Regions from separate parts of the Roseateles sp. SL47 genome, predicted to be linked through region 1. Evidence: predicted binding sites of a transcription regulator. Region 1 holds the regulator's gene; each other region holds the start of a gene.
The links. The regulator LexA, encoded in region 1, represses DNA repair genes until DNA is damaged. The targets are predictions, from matches to a motif close to ACTGTATNNNNATACAGT.

Region 1 (5,117 bases):
GCCATGCTGGTGTGGCAACGCCCCAATCTGCTGCTGCTGGACGAACCGACCAACCATTTGGATCTCCAGACCCGTGAAGCGCTGTCGATGGCGCTCAACGAGTTCGAAGGCACGGTGATGCTGGTCAGCCATGACCGCGCGCTGCTGCGCGAGGTCTGCGACGAGTTCTGGCTGGTGGCCGACGGCAAGGTCGCGCCATTTGACGGCGATCTGGACGACTATCAGCGGTGGCTGCTCGAGCAGTCCAAGGAAGCCGCCCGGCAGGCGAAGGAACTGGCCAAGCGGGACAAGGCGTCGGCAGGGCTCTCGACCTCGTCGGGCTCCGGCGGCGCTGCAACGGCGGCGACGGCGTCGGCTGTTGCGGCCTCCGCTGCCTCGGCTCCGGCCCCCGTGGCTGCGCCCGCACCTGTGGCGGCTGCGCCCGCCCCCATCGCTTCCCGCGAGGACCGCAAGGCCGCCGGGCAGGCCCGGCAGCGCGTGGCGGAACAGACCCGGCCATTGCGCAAGGAAATGGAGCAGATCGACACCCGGCTCCAGGCACTGCATGGAGAACGCAATCGGCTGGAAGCGGAACTGGCAACGGGGACCCTGTCTCCCATGCAGATCGCCGATGCCGGCAAACGTCTCAAAGCGATTGGTGACGAGGTCGAGGACAAGGAAATGCGCTGGCTGGAATTGAGCGAACAGGTGGACGCGCTGCAGTCAGCGAGTTGACCGTTTGATCGGTGACGCACCAGGGGCGGCCCCGCAGGGAGTCCGCCCTTTTAAAAACCACTTTGATTGTGTGCAATTGAATTGCGTACTACAGTAGCACCCATGTCGAACGCAGCCCATCCCAGCAACCCGTCCCTCACGGGCAGCCCAGCCGCTGAGGCTGCGGCCACGGATTGGCTGCGGCTGGACCAGCAACTCTGCTTTGCGCTCTACGCCAGCTCCCTGGCGATGACCAAGCTCTACAAGCCCTTGCTGTCCCCGCTGGGGCTGACCTATCCCCAATACCTGGTCATGCTGGTGTTGTGGGAGTCGGATGGCCTGGCCGTATCCGCCCTTGGGGAACGACTGGGCCTGGATTCCGGCACGCTCACGCCGCTGCTCAAGCGTCTGCAAACCCAGGGCCTGGTGGAACGCCGCCGCAGCGACAAGGACGAACGGCGGGTGGATATCCACCTGTCGGAGGCAGGCCGTTCCCTGCGTGCGCAGGCGGTCGGCATCCCTGAACAACTGGCTTGTGCCAGTGCCTGCAGCCTGGATGAGCTACAGACGCTGACACGGCAATTGCAAGATTTGCGGTCCAGTGTCCTGCACCATCTGGAGCAGGCCGACCGCACCCGTCCCCCGGGCTGAGCCCGGGCCTCTTCCACCCTCGTTTTTTTCAACCCCAATCAAGGAGCGCCACATGGCCATCGAGAAAGCCCTCTACACCGCCACCGCCACTGCCACCGGAGGCCGCGCCGGTACCGCCCAGTCGTCGGACGGCGCGCTGAAGCTGGACCTGTCCACGCCCAAGGAACTGGGTGGCGCGGGCGGCAACGGCACCAATCCGGAACAGCTGTTTGCAGCCGGTTATTCGGCCTGCTTCATCGGCGCGATGAAGGCCGTGTCGGCCCGCAACAAGGTGGCCCTGCCGGCCGAAGTCTCCATCACCAGCGACGTCTCCATCGGCCCGCACGCCAACAAGCCGGGTGCTTTTGGCATCGCCGTGGCCATGAAGATCTCGGTGCCGGGCATGGACCGCGCCGCGCTCGAAACCCTGGTGGCTCAAGCCCACGAGGTGTGCCCGTACTCGAACGCCACGCGTGGCAACATCGACGTCACCCTGACGGTGGTCTGATGAACGGGCGCGTGGCCGGTGCCGCCCTGGCGCACCGGCCACGCGACTGACAACGGGGCTGGCAACGGCTAGCGCCCTTCGGTGGATGGCTGTGGCCGCCAGCACCTGGCAGGACCTGGCAGGACCTGGCATTGCCTGGCAATGTCAGAGATTACCTGGCAGTGTCAGAGATTGCAGGGCGGTGACTGGCAGTGTCTGAGAGCGCCTGGCGGTGACCGCGATCGCCGATGAGCGTGCACCAGTCGCGTCCACCAGTCGCCACCAACACTAGCGACGCTGGAGCAATTCCAGCGTCAGCTCAATGCGGGCGGCCCACGGTGTGAGGGCGGCCCCTTTTTCTTCTGGGGCGCCCACGATGCGCCCCTGGGCACATCGGGTGGTGCGCCACACCGGCACCCCAGCCTGACGGAGTGCCTGGACGGGCCCATTCAGCGCCTGATGCACCGTGCCATTGCCGGTACAGGCCAGCACCACCCCCTGCACGCCGGCCTGATGCCAGGCCTCCAGGGCACGCGCCTGCGCGCCTGCATGACTGGCCAGCACTTCCACCCAGGGCCAGTCCGAAGCGTCTTGCGGCAAGGTCGAAGCGCCCAGGGCCACCCCTTGCGGCCAGTCCCGAAAGCGGCGCACGGCGCCCTCTTCCACCACGGCCAGCAGCCCGCTGTCGGGGCCGGGTTCGAAGGCATCGAGCCGGTAGGTGTGCGTCTTGCGCAGTTCGAGACCGTGCAAGACCTGACCCGCCACCACCGCCACCACCCCGCAGGCCCCCTCGGACTTGGCGACAGCAACGGCATCCAGCAAATTCTGCGGGCCATCCGCCTGCAAGGCCGTGGCGGGCCGCATGGCGGCGGTCAGCACCACCGGCTTTTGCGGAGACAACACCCGTTGCAGCAGATAGGCAGTTTCTTCCAGCGTGTCGGTGCCATGGGTGATCACGATGCCCCGCACCTCCGGCCGGTCCAGGTGGGCCTGGACCCGACGCGCCAGGCGCGCCCAGGTGCTCACATCCATGTCCTTGCTATCGAGCTGAGCCAGTTGCTCAGCTTCCAGCGATTCGGCCCTGAGCGCCGGCACGGCCGCCACCAGCGAGTCCACCGAGAGCTGCCCGGCCTTGTAGCCCACGTTGTCCGTGGCCGAAGCCGCGGCACCGGCGATGGTCCCGCCGGTACCGATGATGACAATTCGCTCAATGCGGCTTTGCAATTTGGCTTCTCCTGGATAAAAATACAGAGCACTGGATGGATACTCAGGTCAACCGTGAACACACCACCAAAACTCACCGCCCGCCAACAACAGATCTTTGACCTGGTCCGGCGCAGCATCGAGCGCACCGGCTCGCCACCCACCCGCGCGGAAATCGCACAGCAGCTGGGCTTTCGCTCGGCCAACGCGGCGGAAGAACATCTTCAGGCGCTGGCCCGCAAGGGCGTCATCGAACTGGTTGGCGGCACGGCTCGTGGCATTCGTCTGCCCTCGCCCGCCCTGAAGCAGGTCAATCAGGCGCGTGAACACAGCCAGTTCGCACTCCCCCTGGCCAGCCTCGCGCAGTTGACGCTTCCGCTGGTCGGCCGGGTGGCAGCAGGCGCGCCCATCCTGGCGGAGGAACATGTCGAGCAGCACTATAGCGTCGATCCCTCCACCTTCTCCCGCATGCCGGACTACCTGCTGCGTGTACGCGGCATGAGCATGAAAGACATTGGCATCATGGATGGCGACCTGCTTGCCGTGCAAAAGGCCAGTGAAGCCCGCAATGGTCAGATCGTGGTGGCCCGGTTGGGCGACGAGGTCACGGTGAAGCGCTTCCAGCGCCACGCGGGTGGTGTGCGTCTGCTGCCGGAGAACACAGAGTTTGAGCCCATCGAAGTCGCGGCGGGGGACGAGTCCTTTGCGCTGGAGGGCTTGGCGGTGGGCTTGATTCGGGCGCAGTTCAACTGAGTTCCCGGTGAGCTTTTGCCGACGTGATGCACTGAACGAATATCGCCCACGCATGTAGGCCTACACACCCTAAGGATGGCAGCGCTTCTGATAGCAGCGCTTCTAATGGCGGCCTTTCTGAGGGTGGCCCTGTGGACGGGCGGCATTGCGGATGGTGGCCTTGCGGAGGTGGCCGTACGCACGGTGGCCGTGCGGATGGCTTGCACACGGTCAGCTCCCTGGCGGCCAACTACCCCGACGCCAGCGAATTCGGCGGGCGTGCGATACGCACCTACAACACCCGGGTTCAACCGTGGATGGCGCGCCCGGCACAATAAAAAAGCACTTTGCGAACAAGCTTCGCGAAGTGCTTTTTTTGTTTTTGGAAACCAAGAGCGGGTGCCCACCTTGAGTATCGATCGTTGCCGTGGAGTGGCTTACGCGGGCGGGCGTGGTTTGCTCATCTTGCATCCATCAGTGCGCTGAAATGGGTAAGCGCCACACGGAGCCACCGAGGTATAGCAGCGCAGCTGCTTTGCAGAGGTGATTCCGACCCGCGCACCTTGAATGCTCAATATGCCGTGAGCATCGCTGCCGAAGCAAAAGCCGAGACCGCAACCGAAGCCAAAGCCAAATCGTGGTGAATCTCGCCCCCGGTATGCGATTCATGTCGGCCATTCAACTCCATCTGACATCGGTTATTCAGGTCCCCATTCAGTTCCCCAATCATATCCACCATCCATATCCACCATCCATATGCCCCATCCATATGCCCCATCGAGGTCGGTCCTCCATTTCCAACTCCGTCCATCCGGCCGTCGTAGAGATCCACTGACGCTCACGCAACGTCGGGAAACCTGAACGGGCGAAACCCAGCGTCCGTGGCAACCTTCCGCAACGCTGAATGCGATTGGACTCGCGAGGAGGCAACCGGTGAAGCTCCCTGGGTGATTCCAGCCCCTCTCTCGGAACCAGTTGTGGAGAGAGCGGTCCAAGAGAACCGGCCGAGCGGAACAGGCTCAGGACAAGAGGCCGACGGAGAGGGGCGACGGAGAGGGGCGACGAAAAGGGGTTGAGGAAAGAGGTATAGAAACGGTGTATAGAAAAAGGGAAAAAGGGGTTGGGGAAAGGAGTTGACGAAAGGAGTGTAGGAAAGGGTTTGAGGAAAGGGGCTGAGGAAGAGGCGGGACCAGGACGCAAGGCGAGCAAGAGCCGTCACGAAAATCGGACACGCCACCAGCGAGTCGCGCACGGTCGCGCAAAGTGGCACAAAACTGGCCGCAGAAAAACAAAAACCCCGCCAACTTGCGTTAGCGGGGTTTCAAATATTGGCGGAGTGGACGGGGCTCGAACCCGCGACCCCCGGCGTGAC
Region 2 (5,117 bases), 1.2 Mb from region 1:
GGGCCAGGAAGTTGTACCTCCGGCATTGATTCAACGCCGGCGCGGTGAGTTGAGGATAGGAAACGTCACCGCAGAAATCAGATCCAGTCTCTCAAGGCCCCTCACCACTTCTTCAATCTCGCCACGACATCCATCGCTGGTTTGACCAGCTCCGGCAGCGCCGCCCGCAATTCATTCGCCGGGCCGATCTTGTCGAAGTGGCGCGACACCTTGCCCGGCAGAAAGCGAGAGACGCTGGCGTAGAGGTGGCGGTCGCCATGGCGAGCCTGCTGCGTGACGTAAAAGCGCTGCGGTGCCATGACCGCCAGATGATGCTGTGCCCGCGTCATGGCCACATACAGCAGGCGCCGTTCTTCTTCAATCTGCGCCTGAGCCCCCGTGCTCAGGTCGGATGGAATACAGCCATCCACGCAGTTCAGCACATACACCGCGCTCCACTCCTGCCCCTTGGCGGAATGGATGGTGGAGAGGATCAGATAGTCCTCATCCTTGAGCGGCACGCCGGATTCATCACTGCTTGCCTCGGGCGGGTCCAGGGTCAATTCGGTGAGGAAGCTCTCCCGGCTGCTGTAGCCCTGCGCAATGCGCGCCAACTGCTCCAGATCTGCCAGCCGAATGGCGGCGTCTTCATGCAGCCGGTGCAGATGCGGCGTCAGCCAATCAATGGCCCGCTCCAGATCCAGCGGCCATTCCGATTGCTCTCTCAGCCTGAGCATCAACTCGCATAGCGCAGCCCAATCGGCCGCAGCGCCCCGCGGCGGATCGAAGCCTCTCAAGGCCGTGGTCATGTCGGCCGCTCCGTCCAGCGCATCCACCAGCCGCCTCGCGCTGGCCGGACCAAAGCCCGCCAGCAACTGCGACACCCGGAAGCAGGCCAGCCGGTGATAGGGGTTCTGTGCCCAGCGAAGCACGCTCAAGGCGTCCTTCACATGGGTGCTTTCCAAAAATTTCAACCCACCGAACTTCACGAAAGGGATGTTCCGGCGAATCAGCTCCAGCTCCAGTTGCGCGCTGTGTGTCGCGGTGCGGAACAACACGGCCTGTCGCTTCAGTTTGAGCCCTTGCTCGCGGCGCTCCAGCACCCGGTCGGCCACCCAGCGCGCCTGGCGTGCCTCGTCATCCACCGTCACCAATTGCGGCCGTTCACTGGACGCTTTGTCCGACCACAACTGCTTGGCATACCGCTCCTTGGCCTGCGCAATCACGGCATTGGATGCTTCCAGAATGGGCTGGGTGGAGCGGTAGTTGCGCTCCAGGGTGATCACCCGTGCCGGGGGATCGAACCGGGTGGGGAACTCCAGGATGTTGCGCACTTCCGCCGCCCGGAATGAATAGATGGCCTGCGCATCGTCGCCCACCACCGTCAGCCGTCGGCCGTCGGGTTTGAGCCGATGCAGGATCGTGGCCTGCAGGCGGTTGGTGTCCTGGTATTCATCCACCAGCACATGGTCAAAGCGTTCGCCGATCTCCCGCGCCAGCGTGGGCTCCGACATGACTTCTGCCCAATAAAGCAGAAGATCGTCATAGTCCAGCAGCCGTTGGCGCTGCTTCTCGTCCACATAGGTGCGGAAGAGCTGCCGCAGCGCGTCATGGGCCGAGAAACACCAGGGGAAATGCTCCTGCAGCACCTGATCCAGCCGCGCTTCGCTGTTCACCGCGCGGGAATAGATGTTCAAGCAAGTGGCCTTGAGTGGGAACCGGTCGGTGGCGTCGGCCAGGCCCAGCGCCTGGCGCTGCAGGCCCATCAAATCTTCGGCATCCGCCCGGTCCACGATGGTGAACTGCGGGTCCAGGCCGATGCGGGGCGCATATTCACGCAGCAGGCGGGCGCCCACGCTATGAAAGGTCCCCGCCCACGGAAACCTTGGTGCCATCTGCGTGGCACGCAATCCCAGCGCCCGGTGCAGCACTTGGCCGGCTCGTCGTTCCATCTCGCCGGCGGCGCGGCGGGAGAAGGTCAGCAGCAGGATGCGCTGCGGGTCGGCGCCGGCCAGCACCAGCCGGGCCACCCGGGTGGCCAGTGTCTTGGTCTTGCCGGACCCGGCACCGGCGATCACCAGCAGGGCACGGTCGCGTGCATCACCGCTGCCATCCCCCTCCAGACCACTTCCCAGCCAACTTCCCAGCCCGCTTCCCAGCCCGCTTCCCAGCCCATGCTCGACGGCGGCACGTTGGTCGTCATTCAGTTCGTCAAAGACGCTTTCGACCCCAGCAGATGCAGCGAGGGAAGGGCGGCCGCATGCATCCGGTGCTTCCTGGGTCTCCAGGACATGAGAAGGCGGCACGGCCAGGTCGGAAGGGTCACGGGGCGTCATGAGGTCCCCATCATAGGCTGTATGGATGACCAGTGTCAGCCGAGCCACCGCCGATGGCTGCACAGACCTGCGTCATCCGCCCGGGGAACGGCAATTGCCAGCCGTCCGGTGTACGCTGCACTCCATGGAGGCCTCCCCATGCTGCCGATTTTTTTGACCCTGTCCGCCCTGGCCATGCCGGTGATCGCCTGGTTGTCCCAGCAAGGTCGCTTCGGTCCTGACAACAAGACGCTGTCGGACCAATACCCCACCTTGATCGTGGCGGACGGTTATGCCTTTTCCATCTGGGGCGTGATCTTTCTTCTAGACCTGTTGTTGGCATTGTGGACGCTGCGCGGCCAGCGTCATCCAGAGCCAGCCATGGCAGCGGCCCGGCATCGCTGCCTGCTGCTCACCACCGTGGGTTTTGCGCTGACGGCCAGTTGGATGGTGGTGTTTGCCCAGCAGTGGTTCTGGGTGGCCCTGGCGGTGATGTGGGGGGCGCTGGGGTGCCTGCTGTGGGCGCTGATGCTGGTGGCCCATGCCCGGCCGCAGGGCGCTGCAGCATGGCTCACCTTGCTGCCGCTGGGGCTTCATGCGGGTTGGCTGTCCATGGCGGCCTTTCTGAACACCGCGCAAGTGATCGTCGCCGAGCAATTGCTGCCCACCGTGGACCAACTGCCGTGGACCCTGGTGCTATGGGCCCTGGCCGCGCTGCTGCTGCTGGTCGCCATCGCGCGGCTGCATCAGCCGGTCGCCGGCTGGCAGTCGCTGGGCTATGTGTTCGCTGCAGTGTGGGGCCTGGTGGGGGTGTATGTGAAGCAGAGCCGCGCTGAACTTCCAGGCGCGCACACCTCCGCCTGGATTGCCTTGGCGCTCGCGGTGGTGCTGGTCGCCCAGACGGTGTGGCTGCGGATGAGGGCAGGGCGCCCGCCCCGGGCTCAGGAGGACGGGCTGATGTCCTATCGACCGCATTGACGGCCGCATTGACCAGCGATCAGCGGCCAGCCATCACTGGCGGCGCATCACCAGCTTCGTGCCGCCTTGCAACAGCGTGACCGATGCCGCCTTGCCTTCTTCGCCGCTGAAGTCCAGTTGGGCACCGACCTGCGGCACCTCCACCCGGCGCGCTGTCCTGGCCTGTAGTTCGAACGCAGGCTGGCCTGGCGCCTGGCCCATCAGGCGGCCCTTGTCACTGATGAAGATCTTGATGGAGAACTCGGGGGCGCTGTAGGTGCCCACCAGTTCGTCCATCTGCGCAGGCGTCAATGCCACCGACGACGACTCCGGTGGCAGGTCTCCTTGGCGTTCCCAGCGCTCACCTTGCTTCTCGCCGTTGTTGAAGACGGTCACGGCCACCACCTTGCCCTCCGCGCTCCTCTCCAATTGCAGCTCGCTCACCGAGTCGCGAAACACAAAGTGGTCGCCACCCACCGGCACCAGAGGCAGCACGCCACCGCCGGTGCGCTGGCTGTGCAGCACGCCATCCTTCACACGCAGGTTGCGTGTCTGCTTCTCGCCATTACCGTAGAGACCTTCTGCTGCGCGCAACTGCTCTGCAGGCACCGACACCGCCACGGCGTCCGGGAATGGCTCGCCGATCGCAAATGCTGCCAGCTTCTGCGCCACCACCGTGTCGCCGCCGCCCCCGCTGTCGCTGTTGCGCAAGATCACCACGGTGGTCTGGCTCGCCGGCAGGTAATTCAACACCGACGAGAAGCCGTGAATGCCGCCGGTGTGCATCAACATCGTCTGGTCTCGCAGCGTCACGCTGGCAATGCCGAATCCGTACTTGAACGGCTTCGCGGCACCTTCAGGTGTTGTCATGCTGGCGTAGCTGCCTTTGCTGAGCAGCTTGCCGCCGTGCAAGGCCTGATTCCAGCGCCACAAACCTTCCGTATTGGAGATCAATGCGCCGGCCGCATGCGGTTGCGTCATGCTCAACAGACTGGCCGGTGCCACTTCGCCCGCGTTGTTGACGGTGTAGCCGCGGGCCAGCCCCTTGAACAGTTTGTCTCCGGCCTCGTAGGACACGCTGGTGATGCCTGAGGGTTGGAGGAGCAGTTGGTCCGCAGCCTGGTACCAAGGCTGTCCGGAGATCTTCTCCACCACCGCGCCGACCAGCACATAGCCGGAGTTGTTGTAGGCCCACCGCTCGCCGGGTGCGAAATCGACGGGCAGGTTTTTGAACTCATTGATGAGCTCAGCCGTGCTGAGATCCCGCCGCACGGGATTGCCCATGTAGCCCGGGATCCCGGTGTAGCTCTTCACGCCGGACGTGTGATTGAGCAACTGTCGCAGCGTGATCTTGTCGCCGTTGGGATAGTCCGGCAGAAACCGGGACAGAGGATCGTCCAGGGCCGCCTTGCCTTGGTCGATCTGCTTGAGCAGCGACGCTGCGGCGAACTGTTTCGTGACGGAGCCGATGCGCAGCAACTGGTCCGGTTGCATGGCAACACCGAGCTCGATGCTGGCCATGCCCCGAGCTCCCTTGTAAAGCAATTGGTCTCCGCGCGCGACCAGCACGGTGAAGCCAGGGCTGTCAGGACCGTACTTCTGCTGGTCCAGCAGTTTGTTGGCGTAGGCCGCCATGGCGGAAGGCGTGGCCAGTTGGCCCGCGTGGGCTCCATGGACCAGCAGAGACAGGAGCACTGCAACGGGAATCAGGCATTGGCGCATGAGTCAAGGCAAAGGGTTTGAACCGTGCGCAGTATGTGTGGCCACGACCATCACAGCGAACCCTTTGCGACAGACGACAGAAATCCCGGGATGGAATGTTCGCTGATGGTCATTCGGCCATGGCGATCACAGCATTCACAGCCC
Region 3 (5,117 bases), 1.4 Mb from region 1:
CAGCAATACGTGGATTTATGTATCGCGGTTCGTGACAACGTCCACCATTTTCCGGAGACAACCGGTCAGGTTTCAGCACCGGGAAACCAGGCCCGGATGAGAGAGACGGCACTGCAGCTTCCCTTGTGTGAGAGCAATCGTCATGCAGCCGTGAGCGACAAGAGCGACCTCGATCGCGTCATGAAGCATATGGCGCAGTGCACGCAGATGGCATTGGCCGACGTGATGCAGCCATTGCGGGAGGTCAACAACGCCATCAAAACCGGATTGCCACAGGAGATACACGCGCCCATCACCAGCAGCCTCGATTGCATGTTCCAGAATCAGGCATCCATGCTGGAATCACCCACGCTAAAAGACTTGCCCGCCAGCAACATCCGGAATGTCGCGGAACGCATGCTCAAGACGGCCGAGGACGTCAGGGACATGGTGCAGACCGTCAAGACGTATGAGCAGACACTGTTCAGCACATCGCGCTCTGTCGTGTTCTACAGCAGGTTCGGGCACCTGAAGCGACAGGCTTACCAGTTTGCTGCGCTGGGCGACCGGAAAAGCTTCGATGCGGAGATCCAGAAGATCCGCGATCTGATCAACAAGCTTGGCGTCTCGGAGGCGACCTCCACCGACTCGTCGGTCTGAGGCTGCGGGCGCACGGGCTGCAGCCCGGTCGGATCATTCGTCGGCCCACTGGGCCAGCCGGCGCTTCAGATCGTCCTGCAGCTTGCGGACATCGGCGGCACTGCGACACATCCGGGTCTCCCACTCCGGGCTGCGTGCCGGTCGCTTGGCCAGGCGGGCCAGCAGGTGGTCGGTGTCGGCTTGCAGGGTCAGCACCTCCTGCCCTTCGAAGCGGTAGGCATCGCCGCGTTCCGTCAGCGTGCGCCACTCTCGCAGGGTCCGCTTGAGTTGCACCAGCGCGGATTCGGCATTGAAGGGGGGCAGCGCGAAGAATCCGCCCAAGTCATCAGGATTCGAGCTCATCAGGGTCTCCAGGTGTTGTCATGGCCGTACAGCCCCGCGGATGGATGCATTGGAGGGCCGCATGAAGGCGGCTCGGGGACCGTCGAGGGACAGCAATGGGCAGAAAGAACGATATTTGACGCTGGATGCAACGACCAGCGACATTCCTAGGGAGAGTTCGGGGGCGGACTTTCCCCAGGAGGGGCTGTCCGTACGCTGTCAACCAACGGCACGATGATGGCCCCATGTCTGTCTCCACACCGCCGCCCTCACGAGCCACCCGGGAGGGCCGTCCAGTCCCACCTCGTCGGCCGCTGCGTGAGCGTGCGCGGTTGGCCACGCCCCGGGAGCTGGACGCCATTCCGTGGCTGCCCTCGCTGACGCCCTCGGAGCGTGAACAGATCGTGGCCCGGCTTCAGGTCGCTGAAGTGGAGGCCGGTGAGCACATCTGCCGGGTGGGTCGGGCGGCCAGCCACTGGTTCGGCGTCATCGACGGCCTGCTGAAGCTGAGCGAAGCACAGGCCAGCGCACGAACCTCGGGCTTCAACGGTGTCGCATCGGGAGGCTGGTGGGGCGAAAGTACCTTGCTGCGGCGGGAGACCTACCGGCATGACATTCAGGCCTTGCGCCACAGTGTCGTGGCCGGCTTGCCGCTGGAAGCATTCGAGGATTTGCTGGCCACCAGCATTGCCTTCAACCGCTACCTGCTCCGCCAGTTGAATGAACGGATGGAGCAACTGCTGGCAGCCCGTGAAATGGAACGGCGCAATGATCCCGACCTGCGGGTGGCCCGCCATCTGGCGGCGCTTTTCCATCCACAACTGTGCCCCGGTGTGGCGGGGCTGCTGCGCATCACGCAACAGGAACTGGGGCTGCTGGTCGGCCTGTCACGGCAGCGGGTGAATGAAGCGCTGGGACGGCTGGAAGCCGACCGCCTGATCGCAGTGGCTTACGGCGGTGTGCGGGTGCTGGAACTGGAGCGGCTGCGGCAGTATCCGGATGTGCTGCCGCCTTCCGGCTGAGGCCCCCAAACGCCACAAAAACGCCCCAACAACGCCACGTTTGGCCGGCCAGAGGCCACCAGCCCCCCTCTCAGGCGCCAAACGGTGTCGGCTCCGGCTGCTGCGGCGGACGGGCCTGGAACTGGGCCACATTGATTTCATACAGCAGGCTGGCGGCTTCGCCGGGATGGTCGGCCACCGAGCCCTTGAGCCGCAGGCCCAATCGTTCCACCGTCTTGCGGGCGGCCGTGTTGCCCGGGGGCAGCAGTGACTGCACCTCGCCGGACTTGAGGTCCCGAAACGCCATCTGCAAGGCGGCCAGCGACATTTCAGCCGCATAACCACACCCCCAGAAATCAGACCGGAAATGGAACTCCAGCAGCAGGGAGGGCACCCCGGTGACCAGCGCGCGGCTCAATCCACCAAACCCGATGGCGCCCCATTCAGGATGCTCCCGCAACTGAACGGCCCACGGACCAAAACCATCCGCCGCCCACAACGCCTGCCAATGCGCCAGACGGGCCGCTGCCCCCGTGCTCTCCGTGCCAAAGCGCAGATTGGCCGGGTCGGTAAGCGCTTCATGCAGCGATCGAAGATCGGCAGGGTGAGGCGCTCTCAGACGCAGGCGGGACGTGAACACGTCCGGCGCCAGACCAGCAGAGGGGGAATGCGGCATAAACATAGGGTTAGTACTTAAATTATGCGCTCCTCTTGGCTTCCAAGGCCATCTGTGGTGGTTGGCCGACTCTAATGTCGGGCTTTGTGCCGGTTGGCGAACATTGGCCGACCATTCAACGCCAAAGCGTCCGAGAAACGGACCATTCATCACCCAATCGTGTCGGATTCACGAAGCAGCTGACATCCGCCCGAGGCCCCTGGTTGAGTGACATCCACTTGCTTGTGGGGGCGGGGGCGACTCATATACTGTATGCCCATACAGTCTTTTTTCATCATGTCTTCCCAGCTTGCCGAGGTGGGGGCCTGGCCCTCTCCAGCGGGACTGCTGTCCCCTTCACAAAATGCCGGCCGCCCCGATGCCGTGCCCCTGCCACCCACCGTGGCGGAGGCCTTGTGGCGGGGTGATTCGCTGGGCCGGTCGTGCAACAGCCGCTGGTCCAGCGGTTTTCCGGCGCTGGATGCGGAACTGCCGGATGGCGGCTGGCCCTCGCGCCAGGTCACCGAGATTCTGCAACCCCAGTTCTCACTGGCCGAATGGCGGCTGGTGGGGCCGGCCTTGCGGGAGGTGGTGGCGCAAGGGGCTGCGGTCGTGCTGGTGGGCCCGCCCAAACGGCCGCACCTGCCGGGATTGATGCATCTCGGGCTGGGCGAACGGCAGTTGGTCTGGATCCAGGCCCAGGCGCCTTCGGAACGCCTGTGGTGTACCGAGCAGTTGATCAAGTCCAATGCGGCCGGTGCCATCATGGCCTGGCTGCCGCAGGCCTCGCCGGAACAGTTGCGCCGCCTGCAGGTGCTGGCCCAGTCGTTTGACGGGCCGGTCTTTCTCTTCCGGCCGCTGCAGGCCCGGCACGACCCGTCGCCTGCGCCCTTGCGGGTGTCGGTGGAGATGGATGTGGACTGGCAACTGCGCGTGACCCTGCTCAAGCGCAAAGGGCCTGCCCATGAGCAACCGGTGATGCTGCCCTCCATTCCTGGCGGGCTGGAGCTGGTGCTGACGCCGCGGGTGATGCGGCCCAGCGATTGGCTGTCCCACCCACAGCGGGTGCCGGCCTCGGCACCGTTGGTGGCCTCGGCCCCTGTTGCGAAGGAGGTCCGCCATGCTGTGGGTCGCCCTGATTCTTCCGCCCTCTCCTACTGACGATCCCAAGGCGCCTGCGGTGGTCTCGCCAGATGCCCAGCGGGGCCTGGCGATGTGGTGCCTGCAGTTCACACCCCGTGTGGCCCGTATGGAAGACGCGGTGGTGATGGAGGTAGCGGCCAGCCTGCGCCTGTTTCGTGGACGCGCGGCCCTCCAGGCCCGCCTGGCCGATGAAGCCCCGGACCTGGGCGTGTGCAGCATCGGCTGGGCCTCCACGGCCACGGCAGCGCTGATCCTGGCCCGCTGCGGCATCAAGGGTGTGGGAGACCGGCTGCTGCAGGCGGTGCTGGATCCACTGCCGCTGGGCACCCTGAGTGCTGCAGCCGTCCATGCCCCTGCGCTCAGCCGCGCGGGTGTGCGCACCCTGGGGCAACTGCGCCAACTGCCACGTGGCGGCATCAGCCGCCGCTTTGGCGCGGGCGTCCTGGCCGCCCTGGACCAGGCCTACGGCTTGCGGCCCGAAGTCCATGGCTGGGAAGCTTTGCCGGAGGACTTCCATGCCCGCCTGGAGCTGCCCAGCCGGGAAGACCGTGCCCCCGCCCTGCTGATGAGCGCACGGCCTTTGCTGATGCAGCTGTGCGGGTGGCTGGCCGCGCGCCATGCCGGCGCCACCGGCATCACCCTGCATTGGGTGCACGACTCCATGCGCGCCCGGGACATCGGTGATCACGGCCAGTTGACCGTGCGGACGGCCGAGCCCATTCGCGAGCTGGAGCATTTCTGCCGGCTGCTGGCCGAGCATCTGGCCAAGACGGCATTGCTGGCTCCGGTGGGGGAACTGCGGCTGGAAGCCGTGGGGGTGCAGGCGCTGACGGAAGACAGCGCCTCACTGCTGCCGGATGAGGTCCGTACCGGCGAAACGCTGTATCTCACGCTGGAACGCATTGCCGCCCGGCTGGGGCCGGAGCGTGTGATGCAGCCCGCACTGGCGGACGACCACCGGCTGGAATGGATGACGCGCTGGCAACCCTCCGACCCGGCCACGCACCAACGCAAAAGCCGCCCACGCCCCTGTGCGGCGCCGCAAACCCCGGAACCCACCTTCCTGCTGGATGCACCGCTGCGGCTGGCCGTGCGGGATCACCGCCCGCAGTACCAGGGCATGCTCACCTTGCTGATCGGGCCAGACCGGGTCGAAGGCGGCTGGTGGGATCGACTGCCGGATGACACCCCGGGCCATCGCAACGTCCTGCGCGACTATTGGGTGGCGGTCAATGCAAACGCCGGGGTGCTGGCCATCTTCCAGGAGCGCCTGGCCGATGGCGAGGGTGCCTGGTATCTGCACGGCATCTACGCCTGATGGGGAGCGCCCAGCATGAGCCCGCCCTCCGCAGACCGGT

Region 2: the regulator LexA is predicted to act here: its motif matches at 2,332-2,349, upstream of OU995_RS15110 (ATP-dependent helicase).
Region 3: the regulator LexA is predicted to act here: its motif matches at 2,885-2,902, upstream of imuA (translesion DNA synthesis-associated protein ImuA).

What each region holds. Positions count from the first base shown of each region.
Region 1 covers NZ_CP113068.1:4,663,108-4,668,224, forward strand. The annotation lists gene OU995_RS20145 (ABC-F family ATP-binding cassette domain-containing protein) at 1-714, shown strand, start outside; gene OU995_RS20150 (MarR family winged helix-turn-helix transcriptional regulator) at 817-1,344, shown strand; gene OU995_RS20155 (organic hydroperoxide resistance protein) at 1,397-1,831, shown strand; gene OU995_RS20160 (asparaginase) at 2,099-3,034, opposite strand; gene lexA (transcriptional repressor LexA) at 3,089-3,766, shown strand; tRNA gene OU995_RS20170 (tRNA-Asp) at 5,075-5,117, opposite strand, start outside.
Region 2 covers NZ_CP113068.1:3,427,312-3,432,428, forward strand. The annotation lists gene OU995_RS15105 (FHA domain-containing protein) at 1-145, shown strand, start outside; gene OU995_RS15110 (ATP-dependent helicase) at 102-2,315, opposite strand; gene OU995_RS15115 (hypothetical protein) at 2,454-3,272, shown strand; gene OU995_RS15120 (serine hydrolase domain-containing protein) at 3,306-4,946, opposite strand.
Region 3 covers NZ_CP113068.1:6,039,840-6,044,956, forward strand. The annotation lists gene OU995_RS26130 (hypothetical protein) at 1-639, shown strand, start outside; gene OU995_RS26135 (hypothetical protein) at 673-981, opposite strand; gene OU995_RS26140 (Crp/Fnr family transcriptional regulator) at 1,206-1,982, shown strand; gene OU995_RS26145 (GNAT family N-acetyltransferase) at 2,053-2,637, opposite strand; gene imuA (translesion DNA synthesis-associated protein ImuA) at 2,914-3,777, shown strand; gene OU995_RS26155 (Y-family DNA polymerase) at 3,737-5,077, shown strand; gene OU995_RS26160 (error-prone DNA polymerase) at 5,093-5,117, shown strand, end outside.